DNA from 3 places in the Enterobacter sp. JS8-1 genome. Region 2 is predicted to be linked to each of the others. Evidence: predicted binding sites of a transcription regulator. Region 2 holds the regulator's gene; each other region holds the start of a gene.
What was found. Region 2 encodes PurR, which represses purine synthesis genes. Its sites were predicted from a motif close to CANGCAAACGTTTGCNTG; they were not measured.

Region 1: a site for PurR is predicted at 1,940-1,957, ahead of glyA (serine hydroxymethyltransferase). Genes of this name have one in related genera too.
Region 3: a site for PurR is predicted at 1,436-1,453, ahead of purL (phosphoribosylformylglycinamidine synthase). Genes of this name have one in related genera too.

Annotation. Positions count from the first base shown of each region.
Region 1 is NZ_CP185805.1:3,546,105-3,549,384, forward strand. It holds gene ACOQH0_RS16780 (DoxX family protein) at 93-515, shown strand; gene glyA (serine hydroxymethyltransferase) at 570-1,823, opposite strand; gene hmpA (NO-inducible flavohemoprotein) at 2,129-3,280, shown strand, end outside.
Region 2 is NZ_CP185805.1:2,028,686-2,031,965, reverse strand. It holds gene ACOQH0_RS09660 (MFS transporter) at 1-99, opposite strand, end outside; gene ACOQH0_RS09655 (YnhF family membrane protein) at 265-354, opposite strand; gene purR (HTH-type transcriptional repressor PurR) at 652-1,677, shown strand; gene punR (DNA-binding transcriptional activator PunR) at 1,694-2,605, opposite strand; gene punC (purine nucleoside transporter PunC) at 2,720-3,280, shown strand, end outside.
Region 3 is NZ_CP185805.1:3,556,498-3,559,777, forward strand. It holds gene purL (phosphoribosylformylglycinamidine synthase) at 1-1,350, opposite strand, end outside; gene mltF (membrane-bound lytic murein transglycosylase MltF) at 1,618-3,168, shown strand; gene tadA (tRNA adenosine(34) deaminase TadA) at 3,056-3,280, opposite strand, start outside.

The DNA.
Region 1 (3,280 bases), 1.5 Mb from region 2:
TAAATTAACATCATGGACAGCCGGTCGGCGTATGGCGAGAGCGGCAAAATTGTATTACGTTTAAAGAACATCGCCTGAAGAGGTCGTTTGCCATGAACAGCTTACGTTATTTCGATTTCGGCTCCTCACGTTCTTTCCTGCTTTTGATTGCCCGTATTGCTATCGTTGTCCTGTTTATTATTTTTGGCTATCCCAAACTCACAGGGTTTAGCGGCACCGTTCAGTATATGACGTCGCTCGGCGCCCCCATGCCTATGCTGGCCGCGATTATTGCGGTGGTGATGGAAGTCCCCGCAGCAATTCTGATCGTGCTGGGCTTTTTCACCCGCCCCATCGCGGTGCTCTTTGTCTTTTATACGCTGGGAACGGCGGTGATAGGCCACCATTACTGGGATATGACCGGTGATGCGGTTGTGCCGAACATGATTAACTTCTATAAGAATGTGAGTATTGCTGGCGCATTTATTTTGCTGGCGATTGTGGGACCGGGGGCCATATCTCTTGACCGACGTTAGCCCATAAAAAAAGGCCGCAAGCGCGGCCTTTTTTATTTCTGCAAAGCAGAGGGATTATGCGTATACCGGGAAGCGTGCGCAGATATCCAGAACTTTACCTTTGACGCGCTCGATAACCGCTTCGTCATTGATGTTGTCCAGAACGTCACACATCCAGCCCGCCAGCTCTTTCACTTCCGCTTCTTTGAAGCCGCGGCGAGTCACGGCCGGAGACCCGATACGGATACCGGAGGTCACGAACGGGCTCTTCGGATCGTTTGGCACGCTGTTTTTGTTCACGGTGATGTTGGCGCGGCCCAGGGCTGCGTCAGCTTCTTTACCGGTCAGGTTCTTATCAACCAGATCCAGCAGGAACAGGTGGTTTTCAGTACCGCCAGACACCACTTTGTAGCCACGGCTCAGGAACACTTCCACCATCGCTTTGGCGTTTTTGGCAACCTGCTGCTGATAAACTTTGAACTCTGGCTCCATCGCTTCTTTCAGCGCTACCGCTTTTGCGGCGATAACGTGCATCAGCGGGCCGCCCTGCGCGCTTGGGAACACGGCGGAGTTCAGTTTCTTATACAGCTCTTCGTCACCGCCTTTCGCCAGGATCAGGCCACCGCGTGGACCCGCCAGGGTTTTGTGGGTGGTGGTGGTCACAACGTGAGCGTGTGGAACCGGGTTCGGGTAAACGCCTGCCGCGATCAGACCCGCAACGTGCGCCATATCAACGAACAGGTAAGCACCGATGCTGTCTGCGATTTCACGCATTTTTGCCCAGTCAACGATACCGGAGTAAGCAGAGAAGCCACCGATGATCATCTTCGGTTTATGCTCTTTGGCCTGCTTAGCCATGTCTTCGTAGTCAATTTTACCGGACTCATCAATACCGTAAGGGATGATGTTGTACAGTTTGCCGGAGAAGTTAACCGGGGAGCCGTGAGTCAGGTGGCCGCCCTGCGCCAGGTTCATACCCAGAACGGTATCGCCCGGCTGCAGCAGCGCGGTGTAGACAGCGAAGTTAGCCTGAGAGCCTGAGTGCGGCTGCACGTTCGCGTAGTCTGCGCCAAAGAGTTCTTTCGCACGGTCAATCGCCAGCTGCTCAACGATATCAACGTACTCGCAACCGCCGTAGTAGCGCTTGCCCGGATAACCTTCAGCGTATTTGTTGGTCAGCTGAGAACCCTGCGCCTGCATCACGCGCGGGCTGGTGTAGTTTTCGGAGGCGATCAGTTCGATGTGCTCTTCCTGACGTACTTTTTCCTGCTCCATAGCCTGCCACAGTTCGGCATCATAATCGGCAATGTTCATTTCACGCTTTAACATCCGCATCTCCTGACTCAGCTAACAAGTAAATTTTGGCCTGAAAAGGCAGTCCTGTTGGACGACGGGCAACAGTATAACTGAATAGTTCTGCGATAACAGGTCTTGACAAACGATTTTACGCAAACGTTTACCTCCACGCCGCGCAAGGGTTTGAGGAATAAAGCCCTCATCATTTTCAACGGATTTCTTTTCAGGTTTGTGATGCATATTTTTCATCTTGCAAAGAACCATTTACAACGCAGGGTTATTTTTTATAAGATGCATTTAAAATACATCATTAAATATAACATCAGAAGGACGCGCTCATGCTCGACGCTCAAACCATCGCTACCGTTAAGTCCACCATTCCCCTGCTGGTGGAAACCGGCCCTAAACTCACCGCGCATTTCTACGATCGCATGTTCTCGCACAATCCGGAGCTCAAAGAAATTTTCAACATGAGCAACCAGCGCAATGGCGACCAGCGTGAAGCGTTGTTTAACGCCATCGCAGCCTACGCCAGCAATATCGAAAACCTGGCGGCATTGCTGCCTGCGGTAGAAAAGATTGCGCAGAAACATACCAGCTTCCAGATCCAGCCTGAGCAGTACAACATCGTTGGCGGCCACCTGCTGGCCACGCTGGACGAAATGTTCAGCCCGGGCCAGGAAGTGCTGGACGCGTGGGGTAAAGCCTACGGCGTGCTGGCAAACGTGTTTATCAACCGTGAAGCGCAAATCTACAGCGAAAACGCCAGCAAGAACGGCGGCTGGGAAGGCACGCGCGCGTTCCGCATCGTCGAGAAAACCCCACGCAGTGCATTGATTACCAGCTTTGAATTTGAGCCGGTGGACGGTAAACCTGTGGCCGAATATCAACCGGGCCAGTATCTGGGCGTGTGGCTGAAGCCTGAAGGTTTCCCGCATCAGGAAATTCGCCAGTATTCCCTCACCCGCAAGCCAAACGGCAAAGGCTACCGCATTGCGGTGAAACGCGAAGATGGAGGTCAGGTCTCAACCTGGCTGCACAACGAAGCCAGCGTGGGCGATGTGGTTCATCTGGCCGCGCCTGCGGGTGATTTCTTTATGGCCGTTGACGGCAATACGCCAGTAACGCTGATCTCTGCGGGTGTCGGTCAAACGCCAATGCTGGCGATGCTCGATACGCTGGCAAATGCAAACCACGACGCGCAGGTAAACTGGTTCCACGCCGCAGAGAACGGCGACGTTCACGCCTTTGCGGATGAAGTGAAAACGCTCGGGGCGTCCCTGCCGCGCTTCACCGCGCATACCTGGTATCGCCTGCCGACGGACGCAGACCGCCAGGCCTCACGCTTCGACAGCGAAGGTCTGATGAATTTAAGCCAGCATGAAGGGGCGTTTAGCGCACCGGACATGCAGTTTTACGTCTGTGGGCCGGTGGCGTTTATGCAGTATGCCGCGAAGCAGCTGGTAGACCTGGGTGTGGACAAGGACAAC
Region 2 (3,280 bases):
GCGTGCGATAACAGGCAGTAACCCCATTGGGGAGAATTCAGTGGTGCCAATCCCAAAGGCGCCAATCGCCAGGGCCAGCAGAGGAAAATTGATTTTCATGAGTCAACTCCGGATGCCGTGTCATCACGCGACACAGAACTAAGAAGTCAAAAGCATGACATCAATCACAAAATTTGAGAAGTTAACATTTTGGCAAAAGATTTTTGCCGGAGAGGTAACAATAGGAAGCAAATGAGGAGGGAGAGGACTCTCCCCCCGCGTAAATCAGTGCAGCGCAGCCGTCAAACCACCGGCAACAATCAATGCCAGCACGATAAAGGTGGTCACCAGCGAAAACTTCAGATCGGAACTCATCAATTTTTCTCCTTTTAATCACCCCACGAAAAGTGAGCTTGCTCATTTTTACACAGTTTACGTCAAAAATCTTCCTGGATTTAAACTGATATCCACTTTAGCTCTTCCCCTTTTCATCAAGATAGGACAAAATTCCACGCTAAATTTATTAGCGTACCGGCCATTGACCCCCTCCTGACGTCCTGTGTCGTTTTCCCGGCGTGTCGCAACTCAAGATTGCGTAATAAGGGTGAGAGAAGGCAAACGTTTACCTTCAAGTTTTTCAGGAGTTTAGGATATGGTCTGGAGTGACATTGAATGGCAACAATAAAAGACGTAGCAAAACGCGCAAACGTTTCCACTACAACCGTATCACATGTAATTAACAAAACCCGCTTCGTCGCGGAAGAGACGCGCAACGCCGTCTGGGCGGCGATCAAGGAGTTACATTACTCCCCAAGTGCGGTTGCGCGCAGCCTGAAGGTGAATCACACCAAGTCGATTGGCTTGCTGGCGACCAGCAGTGAAGCGGCCTACTTTGCCGAAATCATCGAAGCCGTTGAGAAAAACTGCTTCCAGAAAGGCTATACGCTGATTCTGGGCAACGCGTGGAACAGCATTGAGAAGCAGCGCGCCTACCTGTCGATGATGGCGCAAAAGCGCGTCGATGGCCTGCTGGTAATGTGTTCTGAATACCCAGAGTCCGTACTTTCCATGCTGGAAGAGTACCGCCACATCCCGATGGTGGTGATGGACTGGGGCGAAGCACGCGCGGACTTCACCGATTCCGTTATCGATAATGCCTTTGAAGGCGGCTATATGGCCGGTCGTTATCTGATCGAACGCGGTCACCGCGAGATTGGCGTGATCCCGGGTCCGCTGGAGCGCAACACCGGTGCGGGCCGTCTGGCCGGGTTTATGAAGGCAATGGAAGAGGCACTCATCACCGTGCCGGAAAACTGGATCGTTCAAGGCGACTTTGAGCCGGAATCTGGTTACCGCGCAATGCAGCAGATTGTCTCCCAACCGCATCGCCCAACGGCTGTTTTCTGTGGTGGCGATATTATGGCGATGGGCGCACTCTGCGCCGCCGACGAGCTGGGCCTGCGGGTGCCGCAGGATATTTCCGTGATCGGGTATGACAACGTGCGTAACGCGCGCTTCTTCACCCCGGCGCTGACCACTATTCACCAGCCAAAAGACTCGCTGGGCGAAACGGCTTTCAACATGCTGATGGACAGGATCGTCAACAAGCGTGAAGAATCCCAGTCGATTGAAGTTCACCCACGCCTCATCGAGCGCCGCTCCGTGGCGGACGGTCCTTTCCGCGACTATCGCCGTTAATCGCTTACGGAGCCAGTTATGCTGGCTCCCGTAGCCACTCCCGATTCAACGTTTCACTGTCTCCCAGATAATCCAGAAGCCAGGCCATCGCAGGCGATACGTCGTTTTGCTGCCAGGTCAGACAGCAGGCCGCATCCGGGAACGGATTTTCCAGCGTCAGCGCTGTCCACTCTCCGGTATCGATGCGCGGACGCGCGAAGTGAACGGGCACCATCGCCACGCACAGCCCCGCAGAAAGACAGGTTGCCGACGATTCCCAGTCAGGGGCCACCACGCGGCGCTGGTTGTCCAGTAGCCAGGTGATGCGCTTGGGCAGCGAGCGCGAGGTATCTTCCAGCACCAGCGACGGCCAGTTGCGCAGCGTGTCATCGCTGAGAGGGCCTTCCATTGCCGCCAGCGGATGTTCGCTGGAGACAACGCAGGTCCAGCTCAGCATCCCCATATCGCGAAACGCATAGCGTCCCCCAACGGGGATCGCCTGCGTTGCACCAATCGCCATCTCCACCCTGCCATCCGCCAGCGCATCCCAGACGCCGTTGAACACCTCTTGGGAGACCCGCAGTTCGACATCAGAAAAATGACGATAGAAATCCACGATCATTTGCCGGGTCCGTTCCGGCTTAACGATATTATCCACCGCGATGGAGAGATGGCCTCGCCAGCCGTTAGCGATCTGCTGACACTGCTCGCGGGTGATCTGCATTTTTTTGATAACAGAACGCCCTTCCTTCAAAAACCACGCGCCTGCAGGCGTTAATTCCACGTCGCGATGACGCCGCTCGAACAGCGGAACCGCCAGCCACTCTTCCAGCTGACGCACGGTGTAACTGATCGCCGAGGGTACGCGGTGTAACTCCTGCGCGGCACCGGTGAAACTGCCGTTACGGGCAACAGCATCCACAACTTCAAGAGAATAATCTGACCACATGTTCTGCCTGCAAAAAATTTGAATGCACTCTGCAAATATTAGCGTTTCACAAGCCGCTTTGCACTCCCTACACTCTGCGCCAACGTACACCTGCCTCCTCAGGAGAATAAAACAATGCAACCCAGGAAAGGATTTTTAGTCTGGCTCGGCGGCTTAAGCGTGCTGGGCTTTTTAGCGACCGACATGTATCTGCCCGCATTTGCCGCGATGCAGGAAGATCTGCAAACCCCCGCAGCCGCTATCAGCGCCAGCCTGAGCCTGTTCCTCGCCGGTTTTGCCTTCGCACAACTCCTCTGGGGGCCACTCTCCGATCGCTTTGGTCGTAAACCGGTGCTGCTGCTGGGTCTGGCTATTTTTGCCGTGGGCTGCCTGGGCATGCTGTGGGTACGCGATGCCACCTGGCTGCTGGTACTGCGATTCATTCAGGCCGTTGGCGTCTGTGCTGCAGCGGTGACCTGGCAGGCGCTGGTGACCGATTATTATCCGGCATCCCGCACTAACCGAATTTTCGCCACCATTATGCCGCTGGTCGGTCTCTCGCCTGCCCTCGCACCGTTGCTCGGAAGCTGGATCCTGGCCCATTTCGACTGGCAGGCGATCTTCGCCACGCTCTTTGCCATCACGCTGGTACTGATGCTGCCTGCGTTTTTCCTCAAGCCTGCGCATAAAAAAGAG
Region 3 (3,280 bases), 1.5 Mb from region 2:
GCCGCCCAGACCGATGTTCATCGCCGGACCACCGAGTACAATCAGCTTCGCGCCGACAACGATTTCGCCTTTCTGCACGTGATCGGCACGGATGTTACCGATCCCGCCCGCCAGCATGATCGGTTTGTGGTAACCGCGCAGCTCTTCGCCGTTGTGGCTGTCCACTTTCTCTTCATAGGTACGGAAGTAACCGTTCAGCGCCGGACGACCAAACTCGTTGTTAAACGCCGCGCCGCCCAGCGGGCCGTCGGTCATGATATCCAGCGCGGTGACAATGCGCTCTGGCTTGCCGAAATCTTCTTCCCACGGCTGTTCAAAGCCCGGGATACGCAGGTTGGAGACGGAGAAACCGACCAGACCCGCTTTGGGTTTAGCGCCACGACCAGTCGCACCTTCGTCACGGATTTCACCGCCGGAGCCCGTCGCCGCACCCGGCCACGGGGAGATCGCCGTCGGGTGGTTGTGGGTTTCCACTTTCATCAGGATATGCGCGGGCTCCTGATGGAAGTCATAGCGCCCTGCTTCGCGATCGGCGAAGAAGCGGCCCACCTCGGAACCTTCCATCACCGCGGCGTTGTCTTTATAGGCAGACAGCACGTGGTCAGGGGTTTGTTCCATGGTGTTTTTGATCATTTTGAACAGCGACTTCGGCTGCTGTTCGCCGTCAATAATCCAGTCGGCGTTGAAAATCTTATGTCGGCAGTGCTCAGAGTTGGCCTGCGCGAACATGTAGAGTTCGATGTCGTTCGGGTTGCGGTTGAGCTTAACGAACGCGTCCTGCAGGTAATCAATTTCGTCTTCTGCCAGCGCCAGGCCGAGACGCAGGTTGGCGTCAATCAGCGCCTGACGGCCCTGCCCCAGCAGGTCTACGCTCTGTACCGGCGCAGGCTGATGGTGTGAGAACAGCTTCTGCGCGTCGTCGAGAGAGGCAAATACGCTCTCCATCATGCGGTCGTGCAGCTCAGCCGCAACCGCCTGCCACTGCGCGTCACTCAGGGTGGAGGCTTCAACATAGTACGCCACGCCGCGTTCCAGACGGTTAATCTGGCTCAGACCACAGTTGTGGGCGATGTCGGTGGCTTTGGAAGACCAGGGGGAGATGGTGCCCGGACGCGGCGTCGCAAGGATCAGTTTGCCGGTTGGCGTATGGCTGCTCAGGCTTGGACCATACTTGAGCAGGCGTTCCAGCTGTACGCGCTCCTCTGCATTCAGGGGGGCATTCAGGTCAGCAAAATGGACATACTCAGCGTAAATATTGCTTACCGGAAGGTCGGCCGCCTGAAAACGTGCCAGCAGTTTGGTAATACGGAAGGCAGACAGTGCAGGCGAACCACGCAGAATTTCCATCATAAGTCTCTCGTCTTCGAAGCGCCGGGGCGCTTACAGTGTGCGCAAGGGGGGAAAACGGGCGTCATTATAGAGAATCCTGAGCGCCGACGAAACCGTTTGCGTCGAAATAAAATTTGCACAGCGGTTTAACAATAGGTGTGACCTGTCTCTCTAATTTGTTGCCAAGTGGCGTAACTTTGCGCAAAATGCCGCTCATTCAATGGCAAACCTTATTCTTAACATGGCTACAGCATACTGAGGCAACCGGCGTCGCAGAGAATTAACTAATTGAAAAAATTAAAGATTAATTATCTGCTCATCGGCATTGTTACGTTGCTGCTGGCAGTGGCCCTCTGGCCTTCTATCCCCTGGTTCGGTAAAGCCGAAAACCGTATCGCCGCCATTCAGGAGCGGGGGGAATTGCGCGTCAGTACCCTCTCCTCTCCGCTGATTTACGGCGACATCAACGGCAAAACCATTGGTCTGGATTATGAACTGGCCCAGCAGTTTGCCGACTATCTGGGTGTTAAGCTCAAAATTACCGTGCGTCAGAACATCAGCCAATTGTTCGATGACCTGGATAACGACGATGCCGATATCCTTGCAGCCGGGCTGGTGTACAACAGCGAGCGCAGCAAGAACTACCAGCCAGGCCCGACCTACTACTCTGTCTCCCAGCAGCTGGTTTACCGCGTGGGAAGCGTGCGCCCGCGCTCGCTCGCCACCATTAACGAGCAACAGCTGACGATTGCCCCCGGCCATGTCGTGATTGACGACCTGCGCGCGCTCAAAGAGAAAAAGTATCCTGACCTGAGCTGGACGATTGACCCAAAACTGGGCACGACAGAACTGCTCGATCAGGTTAAAGACAAAAAGCTGCCCTACACCATTGCCGATTCGGTGGCCATCAGCCTGTTCCAGCGCGTGCACCCTGAAATCGCCGTGGCGCTGGATGTGACTGACGAACAGCCGGTGACCTGGTTTACCCAACTGGATAACGATCAGACCCTCTCTGCGGCCATGCTCGATTTCTATAACGCCATCAATGAAGACGGTACGCTGGCGCGCCTGGAAGAAAAATACCTCGGCCATGGTGATGACTTCGATTACGTCGACACCCGCAGCTTCTTGCGCGCAGTTGATAGCGTCCTGCCGGACCTGCAGCCGTTGTTCGAAAAATACGCCCAGGAGATTGACTGGAAGCTGCTGGCGGCGATTTCGTATCAGGAATCCCACTGGGATACTCAGGCTACCTCTCCGACCGGCGTGCGTGGTCTCATGATGCTGACGAAAAATACCGCGCTGAGTCTGGGCGTCAATGACCGTACCGATGCGGAGCAAAGCATCAGCGGCGGCGCACAGTATTTACAGGATATGATGGCCAAAGTACCGGAGACCGTGCCGGAAGAAGAGCGGATTTGGTTTGCACTGGCCGCCTACAACATGGGTTATGCGCACATGCTGGACGCGCGCGCGCTGACGGCAAAAACCAAAGGTAACCCGGACAGCTGGTCTGATGTAAAACAGCGTCTGCCGCTGCTGAGCCAGAAACCGTGGTACAACAAGCTGACCTACGGGTATGCGCGCGGGCATGAAGCCTACGCTTACGTGGAAAATATTCGTAAGTATCAGATAAGCCTGGTGGGGTATCTGCTGGAGAAAGAGAAAGAAGCGGCAGAAGCTAAACAGCTGGCTCAGAGCTACCCGGTGGTCGCACCGGACGAACTTAATCGTCCACCTGCTTCAATTCTGCCTTTTGTTGCTTTTTCTGCTGCCGGCGCATTCGAAAGAAGTCACTCAGCAGACCCGAACACTCTGGTGCAAGTACCCCACCGATAGTCTGCACCTGGTGGTTCATCCCCGGATGGCCTAGCACGTCCATTAGCGAACCGGCCGCGCCTGTTTTTTCATCCCGCGCACCAAACACCAGCGTACCGATACGACTGTGCAC